DNA from 3 places in the Enterobacter mori genome. Region 2 is predicted to be linked to each of the others. Evidence: predicted binding sites of a transcription regulator. Region 2 holds the regulator's gene; each other region holds the start of a gene.

The links. Region 2 encodes CRP, which controls carbon source genes, mostly activating them, when cyclic AMP is high. Its sites were predicted from a motif close to ATGTGANNNNNNTCACAT; they were not measured.
Region 1: the regulator CRP is predicted to act here: its motif matches at 1,197-1,214, upstream of msrB (peptide-methionine (R)-S-oxide reductase MsrB).
Region 3: the regulator CRP is predicted to act here: its motif matches at 1,591-1,608, upstream of N2K86_RS18315 (2-hydroxycarboxylate transporter family protein).

What each region holds. Positions count from the first base shown of each region.
Region 1 covers NZ_CP104285.1:1,859,261-1,866,816, forward strand. The annotation lists gene gapA (glyceraldehyde-3-phosphate dehydrogenase) at 1-990, opposite strand, end outside; gene msrB (peptide-methionine (R)-S-oxide reductase MsrB) at 1,332-1,745, shown strand; gene N2K86_RS08850 (YeaC family protein) at 1,787-2,065, shown strand; gene N2K86_RS08855 (glycoside hydrolase family 18 protein) at 2,125-3,381, opposite strand; gene pncA (bifunctional nicotinamidase/pyrazinamidase) at 3,600-4,241, opposite strand; gene ansA (asparaginase) at 4,251-5,267, opposite strand; gene sppA (signal peptide peptidase SppA) at 5,330-7,186, opposite strand; gene N2K86_RS08875 (NAD(P)H nitroreductase) at 7,354-7,556, shown strand, end outside.
Region 2 covers NZ_CP104285.1:4,342,406-4,349,961, forward strand. The annotation lists gene mdcA (malonate decarboxylase subunit alpha) at 1-937, opposite strand, end outside; gene N2K86_RS20620 (hydrolase) at 1,166-2,188, shown strand; gene N2K86_RS20625 (YheU family protein) at 2,185-2,403, shown strand; gene N2K86_RS20630 (phosphoribulokinase) at 2,434-3,303, shown strand; gene N2K86_RS20635 (OsmC family protein) at 3,390-3,794, opposite strand; gene crp (cAMP-activated global transcriptional regulator CRP) at 4,106-4,738, shown strand; gene N2K86_RS20645 (YccS/YhfK family putative transporter) at 4,796-6,883, shown strand; gene argD (bifunctional acetylornithine/succinyldiaminopimelate transaminase) at 6,962-7,556, opposite strand, start outside.
Region 3 covers NZ_CP104285.1:3,876,997-3,884,552, reverse strand. The annotation lists gene N2K86_RS18320 (ATP-binding protein) at 1-1,387, opposite strand, end outside; gene N2K86_RS18315 (2-hydroxycarboxylate transporter family protein) at 1,733-3,094, shown strand; gene N2K86_RS18310 (fumarylacetoacetate hydrolase family protein) at 3,112-3,975, shown strand; gene citC ([citrate (pro-3S)-lyase] ligase) at 3,989-5,011, shown strand; gene citD (citrate lyase acyl carrier protein) at 5,028-5,321, shown strand; gene citE (citrate (pro-3S)-lyase subunit beta) at 5,318-6,193, shown strand; gene citF (citrate lyase subunit alpha) at 6,204-7,556, shown strand, end outside.

The DNA.
Region 1 (7,556 bases), 2.3 Mb from region 2:
GGAGATGTGAGCGATCAGGTCCAGTACTTTGTTAGAGTAGCCGGTTTCGTTGTCGTACCAGGAAACCAGTTTAACGAAGTTGTCGTTCAGTGCGATACCTGCTTTAGCATCGAACACGGAAGTGCACACTTCGCCGTTGAAATCGGTAGATACAACGTCGTCTTCGGTGTAGCCCAGAACGCCTTTCATTGCGCCTTCGGAAGCAGCTTTGATTGCTTTCTTAATTTCTTCATAAGAAGCCGCTTTTTCCAGACGAACGGTCAGGTCAACCACGGATACGTTAGGGGTTGGAACGCGGAACGCCATACCAGTCAGTTTACCGTTCAGCTCTGGCAGTACAACGCCTACAGCTTTAGCAGCACCGGTAGAAGATGGGATGATGTTCTGAGCTGCGCCACGGCCGCCGCGCCAGTCTTTGTGAGACGGGCCATCAACAGTTTTCTGAGTAGCGGTAGTTGCGTGAACGGTGGTCATCAGGCCTTCAACGATACCGAAGTTGTCGTTGATAACTTTAGCCAGTGGTGCCAGGCAGTTGGTGGTGCAGGATGCGTTGGAAACGATGTCCTGGCCAGCGTATTTTTCGAAGTTAGCACCACGAACGAACATTGGGGTGTTGTCTTTGGAAGGACCAGTCAGAACAACTTTCTTCGCACCAGCGGTGATGTGTTTACGTGCGGTTTCGTCGGTCAGGAAGATACCGGTAGCTTCAGCTACAACGTCAACACCAATTTCGTTCCATTTCAGGTTAGCTGGGTCTTTCTCAGCAGTAACGCGGATGGTTTTACCGTTAACAACCAGGTGGCCGTCTTTCACTTCAACGGTGCCGTCGAAACGACCGTGAGTTGAGTCGTACTTCAGCATGTACGCCATGTATTCAGCGTCCAGGAGATCGTTGATACCAACGATTTCGATGTCAGAACGTTTCTGAGCAGCACGGAAAACAATACGGCCGATACGGCCAAAACCGTTGATACCTACTTTGATAGTCATATATTCCACCAGCTATTTGTTAGTGAATAAAAGGTTGCCTGTAAAATTACAAAAACCTTACGCAGCGTCAAGCGGAATCGTGTCAATCATTGCGACAAATCAATCCTGTGACTAACGTTTGTGCGACTGACTCGCCTCACTTTCCCTTTGAGCTAGCAACCACATGGGGGCTGCGCCCGGAATTTTAAAGGCCTCGCAGGATTAAAATGTGAAATAGATCACAATTGCCTGACCGCCTTTTCGCGACACATAAGTTTAGAACAAAAGTGCACGCAAGGGTGTTAATGTTTTGTTAGAATTCGGGTCAGAAGATGTCTGTTTCTACAGCGAGATGTAAGCATATGTCGAACCAACGTAACCCCGACGATTTGAAAAAAAACCTCACAGAAATGCAGTTTTACGTGACGCAGAACCACGGAACGGAACCGCCATTTACCGGGCGTTTACTGCACAACAAGCGAGACGGTGTCTATCACTGCCTGGTGTGCGATGCGCCGCTGTTTAATTCCCAAACAAAATATGATTCAGGCTGTGGCTGGCCGAGCTTTTACGAGCCGGTGAGTGATGACGCGATCCGCTATCTGACGGACTCATCGCACGGCATGGTACGCACTGAAATTCGTTGCGGAAACTGTGATGCGCACCTCGGGCATGTCTTCCCGGATGGGCCTCAGCCAACGGGTGAGCGTTTTTGCGTGAATTCAGCCTCGTTAAGCTTCACTGATGACGAAAATGGCGACCACACTAAAGGTTGAAAAATCGATTCAGCAAATTATTCCTTTAAAAGGGAGACATCATGAATATTGATGACATGATTAGCGGTATGACGCCGGAGGTTTATCAGCGTCTGGTGACGGCCGTTGAGCTGGGAAAATGGCCTGATGGTGTGGCGCTCACCCCGGAGCAAAAAGAGAACAGCCTGCAACTGGTGATGTTATGGCAGGCGCGCAATAACACCGACGCGCAGCACATGACCATCGACACCAAAGGCCAGATGGTGATGAAGAGCAAGCGCGAGTTAAAAGAAGACTTTGGCATCACGCCGAAGCCGATTGCGACGATCAAAATGCAATAACGGTGCAGGTTGATGCCCTCACCCAACCCTCTCCCACAGGGAGAGGGTTGGGTGACATACTACTTATGTGGGATCCCGAGCGACTCCGCCAGCTGCTTCGCTAGCTGATTGTTGTCATCAGCCCCGTACTCCCAGAACATCGCTCCTGCCAGACCTTTCTCTTTGATGTAGTCCGCTTTGATCGCCACAGAACGCGGGTTCTCGTAGGAAATCGCAAACAGCGCCTTCCCGTCGGCAGAATTCACCGACAGCCACGGCACCTTCGCCTGGTCGTCCCAGTGCTCGGTAAAGCGCTTCTGCGGATCGTTCAGCAGTTTTTTGACGATATCGTTGTACTTCACGTAGGTATCTTTGGTCAGGTCATAGCCGAGTGACTTGAACAACCCGATCTCCTGAGGCCCGAAGTAGGGTTGTGTCACCGGATTTTTTTGCGCATCGGGTTTGCTCCAGTCTATGCCCGGTTCAACCGCGCGTTTCGGTACGCGACCGTAAAAACCGATCCCAAGGTTCATCTGCTTCGGCTTTAGTCCGGCTGCCAGATAGTTGTTCACCACAAAATCGACGCTGTATTTATCGGCGGCAGCCACTGTCGGCCAGGCGCTGGAGTCATACAGGTTTGCGTTGAAATACTGGGTGCCGTACGCCATGTCGTAGGTCATCAGGTTGATGTAGTCGAGCAGCGGGGCGATGGCTTTGACATCCACCCAGCTTTTCGGACTTTCCGCATTCGCGCCCACCGCAATGGTGACCAGTTTTTTCTGCCCGAACGCCTCACGCATCTCTTTCAGCAGGGCGGTGAAGTTATCCCGGTCGGCAGGCGTGCTGGCAACCAGCCCCCAGGCGCCGTTGACCGGATACTCCCAGTCGAGATCGATCCCGTCCAGGCCGTATTTGTCGACGATCTCCTGCGCGGAGCGGATAAACACCGCGCGCGTCTCTTTGGTTGCCGCTGCGCCAGAGAAGCCACGAGCGCCCCAGCCACCGACAGAAAGCAGCACTTTGAGGTTCGGGTTTTGTTTACGCAGGGTCGGGATGAGGGCCAGGTCGGCGGCGACTTTTGGCGATAGCCAGATCTGATGCAGCTTTGCCGGATCTTTTAGCGCAGCGTTGGTTTCGTCTTTCTCATTGTTGTAAACAAGACCAAACGAGTAGTTCAGGTGGGTGATCTGGCGAACGTCGAGCTTATTGATATCGCCACCCGGTCCGGCGGTGACATCGCCACCCCCGTTAAAGTAGCCCACGGACATCAGGGTACTGGCGGAGGCAACGGACGCGCAAAGCAGGGGTAATGCTGCCAGCAAGGGCAAACGTTTCATACAAGTTCCTCTTTGACTGAATAAAAATAACCACACCACGGAAAAGGCGTGGCGAAAAAACAACCTGAAGAGAATAGCATTGCCGCTTCGCTGGGGATGCGAGGGAGTTCACTTTATGGGGATCGGAGGGGGTGTTTTGCCGGGGGGCGGCTGCGCCTTACCCGGCCTATGGGGAAAGGTAGGCCGGGTAAGCGTCAGCGCCACCCGGCTAAAAAGGCTTACGCCTGCGTCTCCAGCCAGTCTTCCAGCGTATACAGCGTCGCGCCTTCCGCAGCCATGTCCATAAACGCCTGGGCGCTGTCCTGCGGTTGAATGTTCACCCCGCGGCAGCCGTCGGTGATGACGCTGACGGTGTAGCCAAGCTGAAGCGCGTCCAGCACGGTGAACTTCACGCAGTAATCCGTGGCCAGCCCCAGCACAATCAGCTCCGTGATTTCATGGTGACGTAACCACGCGTCCAGCGCCGTTTTCTGGCGATGCCCGTTATCATAAAACGCGCTATAGCTGTCGATAGTCGGGTTTTCGCCTTTGTGGAACACCGCATCGATGGCTTTCTGATTCAGGAGCGGATGCAGCTCCGCGCCTTCCGTCTGCTGTACGCAGTGATCTGGCCAGAAGGTTTGCGCCAGCCCGTCGAGTTCACCCTGGGTGAAGGGCTCGACGTTGTGCTGGCTGGCAAAGCTGCCGTGGTTCGCCGGGTGCCAGTCCTGGCTTGCGACAACTGCTTCACCACGGGCTTTGCACCAGTCAATCAGCGTGTTGGCCACGTCAACGGTGCTGTCACCTTCGGCGACGGCCAGCGCGCCGCCCGCGCAGAAATCATTTTGCAAATCGACCAGTAACAGAGCGCGTTGCTTCATGTGGCCTCCTTATTCGTCCGGGGTCAGTTCGCCGCGCAGGTTTTGCATCATCGCGCTGCGAATGGACTGGATGTCCAGATCCTGGCTCAGTAAATAGTGAAGTTTAGTCAGCGTTGCCTCAACGGTCATATCGAAGCCGCTGATAACACCCGCATGTGCCAGCGCGTTGCCGGTGGCGTAGCCGCCCATGTTGACCTTTCCGGACATACACTGGGTCAGGTTCACTACCACGATCCCGCGCTCGCTGGCCTCCTGTAACTCTTTCAGGAACTCGCCGTTCTGCGGGGCGTTACCGACGCCGTAGGAGCGCAAGATCAGCGCTTTCACCGGCTGTCGCAGGAAGTTGCGCACCACGTCGGCGGAGATCCCCGGGTAAATCGTCACCACGCCAATCGGCTGCGGGGTGATCGGATGCACAATCAGCTCGCCGGCGGTGTTCGGCGCAGGCGGGGTGCCCAGACGACGGATATGAATACCGGCCTCCAGCAGCGGCTGCAGGTTAGGCGAGGCGAAAGCGTCGAAACCGTCGGCATGGGCTTTGGTGGTGCGGTTACCGCGGTACAGACGGTTGTTGAAGAACAACGACACTTCGTTAATCGGGTAATTGGCCGCCACGTAAAGGGAATTCAGCAGGTTGATCTGCCCGTCCGAGCGCAGCTCCGCCAGCGGGATTTGCGAGCCGGTGACGATAACCGGCTTGCCCAGATTCTCCAGCATGAAGGAGAGCGCGGAAGCGGTAAACGCCATAGTGTCGGTGCCGTGCAGGATCACAAAGCCGTCGTACTGGTCGTAATGAGCTTTAATGTCATCCGCGATGTGCTGCCAGTCTTCCGGCGTCATGTCGGAGGAGTCCATCAGCGGCTCGTATTCGTGGATGGTAAAGTCAGGCATTTCCGGGCGGTGGAATTCAGGCATCAGTGCAAGCTGACGCTGCAGGTGGCCGGAGACAGGAATATAGCCGTTTTCAGAGCGCTGCATCCCGATGGTACCGCCAGTGTAGGCTACATAAATCGATTTCTTCTGCATGGGTGTGAGTTCTTGTTCTTCAAAAGAAAAAATCCCCTCTTCACGGGAAGAGGGGACGGTTTTTAACGGACGTTCGCGCAGGTCAGGCAAAACGCGTAACGACTTTGTGGATCGTTAAAGGCCGCGAGTTTATCGCTTTCAGCTTTCATCGCTTTCGCGGCCGTGGCGACAGGGGCAGGCAGGTAAGCCTGCAGCGCCTCAGGCAGCATGGCGCGAACGGAGACAGACATGCTGTCCATCACCATATCGAAGAACGACGGCTCGTCCTGATAATACTCAACGTGCCACTGCTTGAGCTTCGCCAGTTCGGCCGCTTTCTTAACGGCGTCGTCAAAGTCACCCAGGCTGTCCACCAGTCCGTTGTTCTTCGCGTCCTGCCCGGTCCAGACGTGGCCCTGAGCAATCTGGTCAATCTGTTCTGGCGTCTTTTTACGCGAGTCGGCAACCAGCGTAAGGAAGCGTTTATAGCCGTTCTCAATGCTGAGCTGCATCATCTCAGAGACTTCAGGCGGCAGAGATTTCGTCACAGATACATCCGCCAGCGGAGAAGTAGAAACGCCATCGGTATGAACGCCCAGATAGTCCAGACTGTTTTCTACGGTGTTGATCACCCCGAAGATGCCGATGGAGCCGGTCAATGTGCTTGGGTTGGCGACAATATAGTTCGCTGGCGTCGAGATCCAATACCCGCCCGATGCAGCCATTCCGCCCATCGACACCACCACCGGTTTGCCAGCGGCGCGAGCAGCGGCCAGTTCCGCGCGGATCACTTCAGATGCGCTAACGCTGCCGCCAGGGCTGTTTACGCGCAGAACAATCGCTTTCACTTTCGGGTCAAGGCGGGCATCGCGGATTTGCGACGCGGTGGTGTCGCCTCCAACGTTACCCGGCGTTTCCTCACCGTCCATGATGGCACCATTAGCGAAGACCACCGCGACGCTTTCACCGGTGTCATCCGGTTTTTTCGCTGCATAGTCATACATGCTGATGGCGCTGAAGTTTTTATCCTCTTTGCTCCAGCCAAACTGTTTGGTCAGCGCTTTTTCGACATCTGCGCTTGAGCCCAGCGCATCAACGAGCTTGTTGTCGAGTGCATATTTCGCGGTATCGCCGTCGACCTTCCGCAGTCCATCCAGCATGCCGCGAGCGCCCGGGAAGACCTGTTCAGCGGTAATCTGACGGTTTGCGGCAATGGTGCCAAGATAGTTCTGCCACAGTTCGCCAATCCAGCGGCTGTCCGCTTCACGGGCGGCAGGGGACATATCGTCACGGATAAACGGCTCGACGGCAGATTTATAGGTGCCGACGCGGAAGACGTGGGTAGTGACTTTCAGCTTGTCGAGCAGCGACTTGTAATACAGCCCGTTGGTGGCAAAACCATGAAGGTCGACCGTACCCTGCGGCGAGAGCCAAATTTTATTGGCAAAGCTCGCCAGATAATATTGCCCCTGGCTGTAGCTGTCGCCCACGGCAATTACCGGCTTGCCGCTGTCGCGGAACTCGCGCAGCGCTTTACCGATGTACTGCATGGAAGGCTGATCGGCACCGGCGAAATCTTTCAGATCCAGTACGATCCCGGTGATGTTACGGTCTTCTTTGGCCTGTCGAATGGTATCGACGATATCGAACAGCGAGTTTTCCTGCAGACGGTCGGATGTTGCGCCGAACAGCTGGCGGCCAATCACGCCCAGACGGTTGCTGGTGGAAGGCTTATCAACAATGACGCCCGTAATATTGAGCAACAGCGCCCCACGCGTCGAATGTTGAGCCTGGTTGGCGTTGCTGATGTGCATCCAGACGCCTACGCAAACCAGAACCAGGAGGATGAAAAAGATGTTCATCACCAGGTTGCGGACGAAGTTGAGCAGTCGCCACGTCCATTTAAAGAAACCGGCAAAGATTCGCCAAAGGGTTCGCATGTATTCTCCCTAACCAGAAAATGACTGTTTCCGTCGCCACGGGACGGTAATGTTGGGTTATCGTAATGACCCAACCGCCACTTGTCAGCAGGAATCGCCTGGCACGCTGTAACAAAATCTGCCGTCGTGTTAATTTTGTGAGTAAATTTCAAGAAAGGAGTTAACCAATGGATGCACTTGAACTGCTTGTTAACCGCCGTAGCGCGTCGCGTCTGGCCGAGCCTGCTCCTGCGGGCGAGCAGCTGGAAAACATTCTGCGTGCGGGCCTGCGCGCGCCGGATCATGGCACACTGCAGCCCTGGCACTTCTTTGTGATTGAAGCCGAAGGGCGCGACCGCTTCAGTGCGTTGCTGGAAAAAGGCGCGGTTGC
Region 2 (7,556 bases):
CGCCGCCGAAGCAGTGCACGCTTTCCACCCAGCCGCTTTCAATGGCGGGTATCAGGGTTGGATGCGGGTTCAAGGTCCAGTGTTTACAGATTTTGCCTTTGAGTCCGAGCTGTTCGCCGTAGGTGGGCAACAGCAGCTCAATCGCCGCGGTGTTAAAGCCGATCCCGTGGTTCAGGGACTGCACCTGGTGTTCCGCGTAGATGCCTTTAATCGCCATCATCGCCATCAGGATATGTTCCTGTTTGATGAGGCGCGGGTCGCGGGTGAACAGCGGTTCGATGAAGAACGGCTTGTCGGCAACCACCACGTAGTCAATCCAGGAGCCTGGAATATCCACGCGCGGCAGATCGCACTCGTCTTCCACCAGCTCGTTTACCTGTGCGATGACGATACCGTCGTGGAACGCGGCGGCTTCCACCAGCGCCGGGGTATCTTCGGTACTCGCCCCGGTGTAGAGGTTGCCTTTACGGTCCGCTTTAAAACCGGCAATCAGCGCCACGTTGGGCGACAGGTCGACGTAGAGACGTGAATACAGTTCGATGTAGGTATGGATCGCACCGATTTCGAGCTGACCGTCTTCCAGCAGCTGCGAGATACGCAGGCTTTGCGTCCCGGAGAAGGAGAAGTCCAGCTTGCGGGCGATGCCTTTTTCAAAGATATCAAGATGCTCACTGCGGCCAACGCTCGGCATGATCATATGCAGGTCGTGAACGATTTGCGGGTTCACTTCAGCGAGTGAGCGGGAAAGGAAATCCGCCTGCTTCTGGTTGTTGCCTTCCAGCACGACTTTGTCGCCCGGGGCGATCAGTTTTTCCAGCATGGCGACAAGATCGCCGGTTGGCAGTACTTTGCCCTGCACCGGTACGGACGCCAGACGGCGCGCTTTCTCGCTGCGTCGTGTGTTCCATTGCCGGGTGGGTGTTTGCCCAGATAACATTATTAACCTCCTGATTCAGCACATCATTCTGATTTGCTTAACGTTGAGTAAAGTCTGCGCTCTGGCGAGAAAGGCATCAATTAAGCGTAGAGCGGAATCATTAGCCTGAGAGTAATAATCAAGGTAAAGATTTGTGATCGGGATCAGTTCATGGTTCGGAAATCCAGGCTAAACGGGGTACAATTCGGAAGGTATAGTAAATTTCTGACAAGAATCAGCATCGCCCTTATGACCCAAATCATTCCATCAGACTTCGACATTGCAGCCGAAGAGAGCGCAGAGTTCGTGCCCATGCGCGGCGTGGCTAACCCCCACCTGCAAACCATGCTGCCGCGCCTGATCCGCCGCAAGGTGCAGTTCACCCCGCACTGGCAGCGCCTGGATTTGCCGGACGGCGACTTTTTAGATCTCGCCTGGAGCGAAGCGCCGGAGCAGGCCCGACACAAACCTCGCCTGGTGGTGTTTCATGGTCTGGAAGGCAGCCTGCACAGCCCCTACGCCCACGGTTTAATCGAGGCGGCGAAAGCCCGCGGCTGGCTGGCGGTGGTGATGCATTTTCGCGGCTGCAGCGGCGAGCCGAATCGCCAGAAGCGTATTTATCACTCCGGGGAAACCGAAGACGGCACCTGGTTTTTGCACTGGCTAAGAGAGAACTTTGGCACGGTGCCAACGGCGGCGGTGGGCTATTCGCTGGGCGGCAATATGCTGGCCTGCCTGCTGGCGAAAGAAGGTAATGCGGTGCCGCTGGATGCCGCTGTTATTGTCTCCGCTCCCTTTATGCTCGAGCAGTGCAGCTACCATATGGAAAAAGGGTTTTCCCGCGTCTATCAGCGCTACCTGCTCAACCTGCTGAAGGCCAACGCCGCGCGCAAGCTGAAGGCCTACCCGGACACGCTGCCGGTTAGCCTGCAGCAGCTCAAGCGCGTGAAGCGTCTGCGCGAGTTTGACGATCTGATCACCTCGAAGATCCACGGTTTTGCCGATGCGATTGACTATTACCGTCAGTGCAGCGCCATGCCGCTGTTGAATCAAATCACCACGCCGACGCTAATCATCCACGCCAAAGACGATCCGTTTATGGATCATCACTCCATTCCGGCACCGGAGCATTTACCGGCCAACGTGCAGTATCAGCTCACCGAGTACGGCGGGCACGTCGGCTTTGTTGGCGGCACGCTGCGCAGGCCGAAAATGTGGCTGGAAACCCGCATCCCTGACTGGCTCACCTCTTTTCTGGACGGTAAAAAATGATTATCCCCTGGCAGGATCTCGCTCCCGAAACGCTCGATAATCTGATTGAAAGCTTTGTATTACGTGAAGGCACCGATTATGGTGAACAAGAACGTTCGCTCGAACAAAAGGTCAGCGATGTTAAGCGCCAGCTGAAAAGCGGCGACGTGGTGCTGGTGTGGTCCGAACTGCATGAGACGGTCAATATCATGCCCCGCAACGCGTTTCACGGCTGATCTGTAAACCTTTCCAGTCAGGGAGTTGCTATGTCTGCCAGACATCCGGTTATTGCCGTTACGGGCTCGAGTGGTGCGGGAACCACCACCACCAGCCTCGCATTTCGCAAGATTTTCGCACAGCTGAATCTCCAGGCGGCAGAAGTGGAGGGCGACAGCTTTCACCGCTATACGCGCCCGGAAATGGACATGGCCATCCGCAAGGCGCGCGATCTGGGCAAACACATCAGCTATTTCGGCCCGGAAGCCAACGATTTCGGCCTGCTGGAGCAAACCTTTCGCGAATACGGGCAAAGCGGTACCGGGCAGTCCCGCAAGTATCTGCACACCTACGACGAAGCCGTTCCCTGGAACCAGGTGCCGGGGACATTCACCCCGTGGCAACCCCTGCCGGAGCCGACGGACGTGCTGTTTTACGAAGGGCTACACGGCGGCGTGGTCACACCTCAACACGACGTCGCGCGTCACGTGGATCTGCTGGTCGGCGTGGTGCCGATTGTTAACCTTGAGTGGATCCAGAAGCTGACGCGTGACATGAGCGAGCGCGGGCATTCTCGCGAAGCGGTGATGGATTCCGTCGTGCGTTCCATGGAGGACTACATCAACTTCCTGACGCCGCAGTTCTCCCGCACCCACATCAACTTCCAGCGCGTGCCGACGGTGGATACCTCCAACCCGTTTGCGGCCAAAACAATCCCGTCGCTGGATGAGAGCTTCGTCGTCATCCATTTCCGCAATCTCGAAGGCATTGATTACCCCTGGCTGCTGGCGATGCTGCAGGGCTCGTTTATTTCGCACATGAATACGTTGGTGGTGCCGGGCGGAAAAATGGGGCTGGCGATGGAGTTAATTATGACGCCGCTGGTCCAGCGACTGATGGAAGGGAAGCAGATTGCGTGAGTTGTTTTGCCCGGTGGCGCTGCGCTTACCGGGCCTACGTTCGTGCTTTTGTAGGGCGGGTCAGCGAAGCGCCACCCGCCAAAAGATTATGCCTCGATCACTTCATACGAATGGGTGATTTTTACCGCTTTTTCCAGCATTAACGCCACTGAGCAGTACTTCTCCGCAGAAAGGTCTACGGCGCGTGATACTGCGGCATCTTTCAGTTCTTTCCCGGTCACGATAAAGTGCAGATTAATGTGGGTGAACAGGCGTGGCGCCTCTTCGCGACGTTCGGAAGTAAGCTTCACTTCGCAATCGGTCACATCATGACGACCTTTTTGCAGAATCGACACCACGTCAATTGCGCTGCATCCACCCGCTGCCATCAGCACCATTTCCATTGGGCTTGGGGCTTTATCGCCGGAGTTACCGTCCATCAAAATCTGGTGTCCTGACGCGGACTCGCCCAGGAACGTTAAACCTTCAACCCACTTCACGCGCGCTTGCATATTCTTAAACTCCAACGTTGCATTTTTGGTGACAGATTACGCGTGCGTTACATTTCTCGCAATGGAAGGCGACCTGCATCATGCTGAAGCGAGACACCAGGAGACACGCGGCGAAAGCTATGCTAAAACACTCTGGATGCTACAGTAATACATTGACGTTACACATGTATGCAGAGGACATCAAACTTTACTGGCTGCGAAACGTTACGGTAGCCGACTTCCCAGGGTATGGGTAAGAATTCGATTGCAACCCCAGAGTCCGGATGCATCTTATGACTCTGGTGACAGCTTATAACAGAGGATAACAGCGCATGGTGCTTGGCAAACCGCAAACAGACCCGACTCTCGAATGGTTCTTGTCTCATTGCCACATTCATAAGTACCCATCAAAGAGCACGCTGATTCACCAGGGTGAAAAAGCGGAAACGTTGTATTACATCGTTAAAGGCTCGGTGGCAGTGCTGATCAAAGATGAAGAAGGGAAAGAGATGATCCTTTCTTATCTGAACCAGGGCGATTTCATCGGTGAACTGGGCCTGTTTGAAGAGGGCCAGGAACGTAGCGCCTGGGTTCGTGCAAAGACAGCATGTGAAGTGGCTGAAATTTCTTACAAGAAATTCCGTCAGTTGATTCAGGTTAACCCTGACATCCTGATGCGTCTTTCTTCACAGATGGCGCGCCGTCTGCAGGTGACGTCTGAGAAAGTGGGTAACCTCGCCTTCCTGGACGTGACCGGTCGTATCGCGCAGACACTGCTGAACCTGGCGAAACAGCCAGACGCCATGACCCACCCTGACGGCATGCAAATTAAAATTACCCGCCAGGAAATTGGTCAAATCGTCGGTTGCTCCCGTGAAACAGTGGGCCGTATCCTGAAAATGCTGGAAGATCAAAACCTGATCTCCGCCCACGGTAAAACCATCGTGGTTTACGGAACGCGTTAATTCCGCTTAAACGGCGTGCCATCGCAAGGTGTCACGCCGTTTTTGTCTCTACTCCCCATGTGGCGCAGGCTGATCTATCACCCGGAAGTTAACTACGCACTGCGACAAACGCTGGTGTTGTGCCTTCCTGTGGCCATAGGGCTGATCCTCGGACACCTCCAGCAAGGTCTGCTGTTTTCCCTCGTTCCCGCCTGCTGCAACATTGCCGGTCTGGACACGCCGCATAAGCGCTTTTTCAAACGTTTGATCATCGGTGGCTGCCTGTTTGCTGGCTGTAGTCTCGCCGTACAGCTCCTGCTTGCCCGTGATATCCCGCTGCCGCTGATCCTGACCGTGCTGGCGATGACGCTTGGCGTGACGGCGGAAATCAGTTCGCTGCATGCGCGCCTGCTGCCCGCCTCGCTGATTGCGGCTATCTTCACCCTGAGCCTCGCCGGGAATATGCCGGTGTGGGAGCCGCTGCTGATCTACGCCCTTGGCACGCTCTGGTACGGGGTGTTTAACTGGTTCTGGTTTTGGCTGTGGCGGGAACAGCCGCTGCGTGAATCCCTGAGCCTGCTCTATGTGCAGCTTGCGGATTACTGCGAAGCCAAATACACCCTGCTCACCCAGCATACCGACCCGGAGAAATCTCTGCCGCCGCTGCTGACGCGCCAGCAAAAGGTTGTCGACCTGATAAGCCAGTGCTACCAGCAGCTGCACATGCTTGCCGCCAACAAGAACCACGAATACAAACGGCTGCTGCGCACCTTCCAGGTAGGGCTGGACCTGCAGGAGCATATCTCCGTCAGCCTTCACCACCCGCAGGAGGTGCAAAAGCTGGTGGAGCGTAGCCATGCCGAAGCGGTGATCCGCTGGAACGCCCAGACCGTCGCAGCGCGGCTGAGGGTACTGGCTGACGATATTCTCTATCACCGCTACCCCACGCGATTTAACATGGACAAACAACTCGGCGCGCTGGAGAAAATTGCCCGTCAGCACGCGGATAACCCGGTCGGCCAGTTTGCCGCCTGGCACTTCAGCCGCATCGCCCGCGTGTTGCGTACTCAGCGTCCGCTTTATCCGCGTGACCTTATGGCGGATAAGCAGAAACGTCTGCCGCTGCTGCCCGCGCTCAAAAGCTATCTGTCACTGAAATCCTCCGCCCTGCGCAACGCGGCGCGGATAAGCGTGATGCTGAGCATTGCCAGCCTGATGGGCATGGCGCTGCACCTGCCGAAACCCTACTGGATTTTAATGACCGTGCTGTTTGTCACACAGAACGGCTACGGGGCCACGCGAGTACGTATCTTCCACCGGGCTGGCGGAACGCTAGCCGGGCTGATTATTGCGGGCGTGACGCTTCACTTCCACGTGCCGGAAGGCTATACGCTGGTCGGGATGCTGGCGATCACCATGGTGAGCTATCTGATCATCCGTAAAAATTACGGCTGGGCGATGGTGGGCTTTACGGTCACGGCGGTGTACACACTGCAGCTGCTCACGCTCAACGGCGAACAATTTATCGTGGCTCGTCTGGTCGATACGCTGATTGGCTGCCTGATTGCCTTCGGCGGCATGGTCTGGCTGTGGCCGCAGTGGCAGAGCGGGTTGCTCAGGCAGAACGCCCATGACGCGCTGGAAGCCGACCAGCAGGCCATTCGCCTGATCCTCAGCGACGACCCGCAGCCCTCCCCGCTGGCGTATCAGCGGATGAAGGTCAACCAGGCGCACAACGCCCTGTTTAACTCGCTCAACCAGGCCATGCAGGAGCCGGGGTTTAACTCGCACTATCTTGCAGACATGAAGCTCTGGGTGACGCACAGCCAGTTTATCGTCGAGCACATTAACGCCATGACCACGCTGGCGCGCGAGCACACGATGCTGACGCCGGATCTGGCCCAGCGCTATTTGCAGTCGTGTGAAATTGCGTTGCAGAGATGCCAGCAGCGTCTGGAGTATGACTCGCCGGGCGAGGCGGGGGATTCGAATATTCTGGAGGCGCCTGAAACGCTGACCCATGGGCCGATGAGCACCCTGGAGCAGCATTTGCAGCGCGTTCTGGGGCATTTGAACACCATGCACACCATTTCGTCGGTGGCATGGCGTCAGCGCCCGCATCACGGGATTTGGTTAACGCGCGTGTTGAAACGAACGCCGTACTAATTTTGCCGGATGACGCTTCGCTTATCCGGCCTACGGTTTTGTAGGCCCGTGCAAGCGCAGCGCCGCCGGGCAATGAGGTTATCCCCGAACGATCTTCCCGACCGCCGAGGCAAAGCGGGTTAACCCGTCTTCAATATCTTTTTCTTCCACCACCAGCGACGGCGCAAAGCGCATCACGTCCGGTCCGGCATTGAGCACCATCACACCTTCGTGGGCGGCGGCGTGCAGAAAATCACGCGCGCGGCCTTTGAACTGCGGCTTCAGCTCGGCGCCAATCAGCAGCCCCATGCCGCGGATCTCGCTGAAAACATCATATTCATCGTTAATCCGCTGGAGATGCTCCACGAACAGCTCACGCTTCGCGCTAACGCCGTTCAGCACCTCAGGCGTATTGATAATATCAAACGCGGCACCCGCCACGGCGCTCGCCAGCGGGTTGCCACCGTAGGTAGAGCCGTGAGAGCCGACGTGGAACGCTGAGGCAATCTCCTGCGTCGTCAGCACCGCACTCACCGGGAAACCGCCGCCAAGCGCTTTGGCGCTGGTCAGGATGTCCGGCGTCACGCCGTAGTGCATGTAGGCAAACAGATCCCCGGTACGCCCCATTCCGCACTGCACTTCATCAAAGACCAGCAGCGCCTGATGTTCGTCGCACAGCGCGCGAAGCCCTTTC
Region 3 (7,556 bases), 470 kb from region 2:
CTTCGATGATGAGTTCCTGCTCGCTCAGTTTTATCAGCACTTCAACCGGCGCATGCGGAAGCGGTGCGCGCTGCGTCGCTTCAATCGCGTTATCCAGCAGGTTCCCGATAATCGAGATAAGCTCCGATTCGAGCAGCGGCAGGAAGGGTTTATCCATCCGGCAGGCGGGGTCAAAACTTAGTTCGACGCCTTTCTCCCGCGCACGCGCGGCTTTGCCTAACAGCAGGCCACACAGCGTCGGAGAGCTAAAGCGCGACGAGATAAAGTCCAGCAGCTCCTGCGCGTGTTCCGACTGCGCCTGAATATAGCCAATCGCCTCTTCATAGCGGCCCATGTGAAGCAGGCCGGAAAGGGTGGTCATCCGGTTGAGCTGCTCGTGGCGCATGATGCGCAGGTTATCAACGTAGCGTTTAACCTGGCTAAGCTGGGCGCTGAGCGAGTCGATCTCATTGCGATCGCGGAAAGTGATCACCCAGCCCTGCAGCGAATTTTCCAGCATGATCCTTACCCGGCTGGCAATGACCGTAAGATCGTTAAAGCGGCAGATTTCATCATGGGTGTCTTTCGCCAGCATGGTGTGCGTATTGAAGAACGGAACAGGATCGATCACCTGGCTAATCAGTTGTCCACGCAGTTCCCGGGCGGGCTGGCTTAAGCCTAATAACTTGCGTGCCGCCTGGTTGATGACTTCGATGCGCAGATCGTCATCGATAGCGATGACCCCTTCATAGATGGACTCCATCATTGCCTTCTGCTGGCGTACCAGCAGGCCAATTTCGCGTGGCTCAAGCGAGAAGATCTGCTTCTTAATACTGCGGGTGAAAAACCAGGAGAAGATAAACAGGGCGATCAGCAGCAGCACGGCGGCAATCAGAATGTTAACCACTTTATTGACGGTGATGGTATCCAGATAGCTGGTGAGATAGCCCACCGAGACAATCCCCACGACGTGCCCCGCATCGTTAAATATCGGCGCTTTACTGCGAAGTGAAATACCTAAGCCGCCCTTGCGGATAGTGGTCGTGCTTTTACCCTGCAGAACCTCGTCGTTATCGCCGCCGACCAGCGTTTTGCCCACCCGGTCTGCAAACACCGAGTGAAACAGATGCAGCCCTTTATTATCGCCAATCACAATAAAACTGGCGTCGCTGTGAGCCGCTATTTTCTGCATAAAGTCACTGATGCCGTTGATATCTTTCTGTTCGACTTCTTTTCGCAAAGTAGGAATAAGCGCAATCTCTTCGGCCTGTATTTTCGCACGTGCGCTCATTTCCTGATAAAGCTGTCTTCCAACGTCGACGTAATAATATCCACCCAGTAGCGCAAACAGTACCGAGAAAAAGGCGACCAGCGAAATAAACAGCTTGATCTGAAATGACACTTTCATAACTATCACGCCGGGTATCAACAAGGCAGGCTAATATATCATCTTTTCTCGTGGTGACGCCTGCTTTGCAGAAAACTTGTGATCCCTTGCACAGCAGCGCCTGTAAAAGATTTATCCGAAACGCCAGGCGTCTTAAGGCTAAATTAATAAATGTTATTTATTTGTTCATTTACGAAAAGAAACCATAAAAACCACGGAAATAAATAAGGTGTAAATCACATTAAATAAAAGAAACCATTAAAACCATAGCTGCCATTAAAACTTCACTTTTAATATGCCATTCCTCACATAAAGTAAGCCTTTGTGACTCTAAGCTGAACGCACAAAATAACCAAGGGGCTTATTATGAGCACAACTGACGACTCTTTCTCTGTTACCCACGACCCGATTGAAATTCAGCGACCTTCGCTTAAAGAGCGCTGGTGGCATATTATGGATACCTGGAAAATCGGGATTATTCCTCTGCCGCTGTTCGTTCTGGCGGGCGCACTGATTGCCATTGATTGCCTGGGCGGGAAACTGCCGAGCGATATCGTGGTGATGGTTGCCACGCTGGCCTTCTTCGGCTTTGCCTGCGGCGAGTTTGGCAAACGTCTGCCGATTGTCGGCAAGCTCGGCGCGGCGGCGATTTGCGCCACCTTTATCCCTTCCGCGCTGGTCTATTACGGCCTGCTGCCGGACGTGGTGGTCGAGTCCACCACCAAATTCTATAAATCCACCAATATTCTCTACCTCTACATCTGCTGCATTATCGTCGGCAGCATCATGAGCATGAACCGCACGGTGCTGATTCAGGGCTTCCTGCGCATCTTCTTCCCGATGCTGTGCGGTGAAATCGTCGGCATGCTGGTGGGGATGGGCGTTGGCCTGGCGCTGGGTCTTGAGCCGTTCCAGATCTTCTTCTTTATCATTCTGCCGATTATGGCGGGCGGCGTCGGGGAAGGGGCGATCCCGCTTTCCATCGGCTATGCCACCCTGCTGCATATGGACCAGGGCGTTGCGCTCGGCCGCGTGCTGCCGATGGTGATGCTCGGCGGTCTGACGGCGATCATTATCTCCGGCTGCCTGAACCAGCTTGGTAAGCGCTACCCGCACCTGACCGGTGAAGGCCAGCTGATGCCTAACCGCGCCAATGCCGATACCACCGTTTCTCAGCCCGCGTTTTCCGGCAAAGCGGACGTCACTACTATCGCCTCCGGTGCGCTGCTGGCGGTGCTGCTCTACATGCTGGGCATGCTCGGCCACAAGCTGATTGGCCTGCCTGCCCCGGTCGGCATGCTGTTTATGGCGGTGCTGGTGAAGCTCTGCAACGGCGCCTCTCCGCGCCTGCTGGAAGGCTCGCAGGTAGTGTACAAATTCTTCCAGACCTCCGTGACCTACCCAATCCTCTTCGCCGTCGGCGTGGCCATCACCCCGTGGCATGAACTGGTGGCGGCGTTCACCGTCAGCAACCTGCTGGTGATTGTCAGCACCGTCTCTGCGCTGGTGGCGACCGGCTTCTTCGTCGGCAAAAAGATTGGTATGCACCCGATTGATGTCGCCATCGTCTCCTGCTGTCAGAGCGGGCAGGGCGGTACCGGCGACGTGGCGATCCTGACCGCAGGCAACCGCATGAGCCTGATGCCATTCGCCCAGATTGCTACCCGTATCGGCGGGGCGATTAACGTCTCCATCTCACTGCTGATTCTGGGCAACTTCCTCGTTTAAGTTTTCAGGAAAGAACAATGAAACTCGCAAGCTTTTTATACCAGGGAAAACGCAGCTACGGCATCGTCCAGGCCGACGGCGTGATTGATTTAGGCCGCCGTCTCGGCGACCGCTACGGCGACCTCAAGGCGCTGCTGCAGGGCAACGGGCTGGCGCAGGCCACCCGCTACCTGAACGACGCCGTGGACGTGCCGCTGAGCGCCATCACCTTCTTACCGGTGATCGTGCAGCCGGAAAAGATCCTCTGCGTGGGCATGAACTACGCCGACAAGCGCAAGGAGTTTGACCAGCATAACCCGGCCCCGACGCTGTTTGTCCGCTTCCCTGATTCACAGACCGGCCACAACGAGCCGGTGCTGAAGCCGCGCCACTCCAGCGAATTCGACTACGAAGGCGAGCTGGCGGTGATCATCGGCAAAGGCGGGGAGAACATCAGCCGCGACGACGCGCTGCGCCACGTGGCGGGCTACAGCTGCTACATGGACGGCTCCGCCCGCGACTGGCAGCACACCTGGTTTACCGCCGGTAAAAACTGGCGTCAGACCGGGGCGTTTGGGCCGTGGATGGCGACGGCGGATGAGATCCCGGACCCGCACCAATTGGCGATCCGCACCTGGCTGAACGGCCGCATGGTGCAGGAAGACAACACCAGCAGCATGATCCACAAGGTTGCGGAGCTGATCGAGTACATCAGCACCTTCACCCGCTTAAGTCCGGGCGACGTGATCATCACCGGATCCCCGGGCGGGGTGGGTAAAAAGCGTAATCCGCCGCTGTTTATGAAAGAGGGCGATCGCATTGAGGTGGAGATCGAGCATATCGGTCATCTGAGCAACGTGATCGTGGAAGCGCCAGCCGTCGGGCTTGCGGCAGCACATTAAGTAAGGCGACAGCATGCACCCGCAACCCATCGATTTTCGCCACACCGTAGTGGCGAAACACCCGGAGCGCTTAAGCCAGATCCGCTACCTGCTGGCCGACAGCGGCCTTGGCCTGGACAACGACATCACGCTGTTTGTCGAAGCCTGGTCAGGCTCGCAGCTGGTGGGTTGCGCCGGGCTTGCTGCTAACGTCATCAAATGCGTGGCGGTCAACGAACAGCTTCGCGGCGAGAACCTCAGCGCGCGGCTGCTGGCAGAGGTGGAAAATGCGGCGCTGGCGCACGGTCATTTTCACCTCTTCCTCTGCACCCGTCCGTGCAACCGGGAGCGCTTTGCTCGCAGCGGCTTCTGGCCGATTGCTCAAAGCGGGAACAACGCGGTGCTGATGGAGAACACCCCGCAGGGGATCGAACGCTACTGCCGTTCCCTGCGCGCGAAGCGCAAGTGCGGGGAGAACATTGGCGCGATAGTGATGAACGCCAATCCGTTCACCCTCGGCCATCGCCACCTGGTAGAGCAGGCGGCGACGCGGTGCGATGCCCTGCATCTGTTCGTGGTACGTGAAGACGCCTCGTTCTTCCCGTTCAGCGCGCGTCTCGAGATGGTGCGCGCGGGCGTGGCGCATCTGCCGAACGTGGTGGTGCATGAAGGCTCGCAGTACATCATCTCCCGCGCCACCTTCCCGGCCTACTTTCTGAAGGAGACCGGCAAAGTGCAGCAGGCGTGGAGCGAAATTGACGTGCTGATCTTCCGGGACTTCATCGCCCCGGCGCTCGGCATTACGCACCGCTTCATCGGCTCGGAGCCGTTTTGCGACATCACTCGTCAGTACAACCAGACGCTGCACGACCTGCTGACCGCGCATATCGAGGTGGTGGAAATGCCGCGCATCAAGGCCACCGGCAACGCCATTTCGGCGTCCGAAGTGCGCAGATTACTCAAGACACAGCAGTTTTCCCGGATCCGGGAGATTGTCCCGGACTCCACCTTCGCGCACCTCGAAGCACATTATCGTGCGAGTGCGGAAGTCGCATAACTATCAGGAATTTATCATGAATATTGTAAGGGAGGCGCTGGCCGGAACGCAGGAGTCCAGCGACCTGATGGTGAAAATCGCTCCTGCTCACGGCGAGCTGGAGATAGTCATCCACAGTGAAGTGATTAAGCAGTTTGGCGAGCAGATCCGCCAGGTGGTCAACGACACATTGCGCGCCATGAGCGTGCACCAGGGATTAATCATTATCGAAGACAAAGGGGCGCTGGACTGTGTGATCCGCGCCCGCCTGCAAAGCGCGCTGATGCGTGCCGCCGATGAACAGGCCATCAGCTGGGGGGCGCTGAAATGAGTAAACTCCGCCGCAGCATGCTGTTCCTGCCGGGCGCCAACGCCGCCATGCTCTCCACCGCCTTTATCTACCGTCCCGACTCCATCATGTTTGACCTTGAGGACGCCGTCGCCCTGCGCGAGAAGGATACCGCGCGCATGCTGGTGTTCCACGCGCTTCAGCACCCGATGTATCAGGATATCGAAACCGTGGTGCGCATTAACCCGCTGAGCACGCCGTTTGGCCTGCTGGATCTGGAAGCCGCCGTGCGGGCCGGCGTGGACGTGATCCGTCTGCCGAAAACCGACACGCCGGACGACATCTACGAGCTGGAGGGCCACCTCGAGCGTATCGAACGCGAGTGCGGGCGCGAGGTCGGCTCCACCCGCGTGATGGCGGCGATTGAGTCGGCCATTGGCGTCATCAACGCCGTGGCGATTGCCCGCAGCTCACCGCGCCTCATCGGGATTGCGCTGGCCGCCTTTGACTACGTGATGGACATGCAGACCGAGCGCGGCGACGGCACCGAGCTGTTCTACGCCCGCTGCGCGGTGCTGCACGCGGCCCGCGCGGCGGGCATCGACGCCTTTGACGTGGTCTGGTCAGACGTTAACGACGAGGCCGGGTTCCTGCGCGAGGTCGATCTGATCCGCAAGATGGGCTTTAACGGCAAATCGCTGATCAACCCCCGCCAGATTGACCTGCTGCACAACGCCTACGCCCCGACGCAGGAAGAGGTGGATCACGCCAAAAGGGTGATTGAGGCGGCAGAGGAGGGCGAGCGTAACGGCCTGGGCGTGGTGTCGCTCAACGGCAAAATGGTAGATGCACCGATTATTAACCACGCGCAGGTGGTGCTGGAGCGCGCGGCGGCTTCCGGCGTGCGTCGGTAAGGATGAGATGATGAATCAGACAGAACTTCTTCACGTGAAATTTCCCCATCTGCGGGACCTGAAGCCCTTTGATACCGCCCACAGCGCCACGCCGTGGCTGGCGGAGAGCGACGCGAAGCACAGCCGCAAGCTCTGCGCCTCTGTTGAAGAGGCGGTTAAGCGCTGCGGCCTGCAGGACGGGATGACCATCTCCTTCCACCATGCGTTTCGCGAAGGCGACCGGGTGATCAACACCGTCGTGGCGCTGCTGGCGCGGATGGGGTTTAAAAACCTAACGCTGGCCTCCAGCTCGCTGATGACCTGCAACGATGCGCTGATAGAGCATATTGAAAGCGGCGTCATCACCCGGATTTACACCTCCGGCATGCGCGGCAGGCTGGCGGATGCCATCTCCCACGGGCTGATGGACGAGCCGGTGCAAATTCACTCCCACGGCGGGCGCGTGAAGCTGCTCCAGGACGGCGAGCTGAATATCGACGTGGCGTTTCTCGGCGTGCCGTGCAGCGATGAGTTTGGCAACGCCAACGGCACGCACGGTAAATCGTGCTGCGGCTCGCTGGGCTACGCGATGGTGGACGCACACTTTGCCCGCAAGGTGGTGCTGCTGACGGAAGAACTGGTGCCATTCCCCAATATGCCCGCCAGCCTGGTGCAGGACCAGGTGGACTACATCGTGCAGGTGGAGAGCGTAGGCGACCCGGCGAAAATCAGCGTCGGCGCGGCGCGCGTCACCAGCAACCCGCGCGAGCTGATGATCGCCCGCTATGCGGCGGACGTGATTGAACACTCCGGCTACTTCAAACCGGGCTTCTCGATGCAGACCGGCTCCGGCGCGGCGGCGACTGCCTGCACCCGCTTTATGGAAGAGAAGATGGAATGCAGCGGCGTGAAGGCGCGCTTTGCGCTCGGCGGCATCACCGGCAGTCTGGTGGATCTGCATGAGAAGGGGCTCATCGAAAAGCTGCTCGACACCCAGTGCTTTGACGGCCAGGCGGCGGCCTCGCTGGCGCGCAACCCGAACCACGTGGAGATATCCACTAACGTCTACGCCAACCCAGGCAGCAAGGCGGCAAGCTGCGACCAGCTCGACGTGGTGATCCTCAGCGCGCTGGAAATCGACGTCGATTTCAACGTCAACGTGATCACCGGCTCCGATGGGGTGATGCGCGGCGCGTCCGGCGGACACTGCGACGTGGCCGCCGCCGCGAACCTGACCATTGTGGTCGCGCCGCTGCTGCGCAGCCGTATTCCGACGGTCGTGAAGCGCGTCACCACGCGTCTCACGCCGGGTGAAAGCATCGACGTGCTGGTCACCGACCACGGCATTGCGGTCAATCCGGCGCGCCCGGAGATCCGCGAGCGG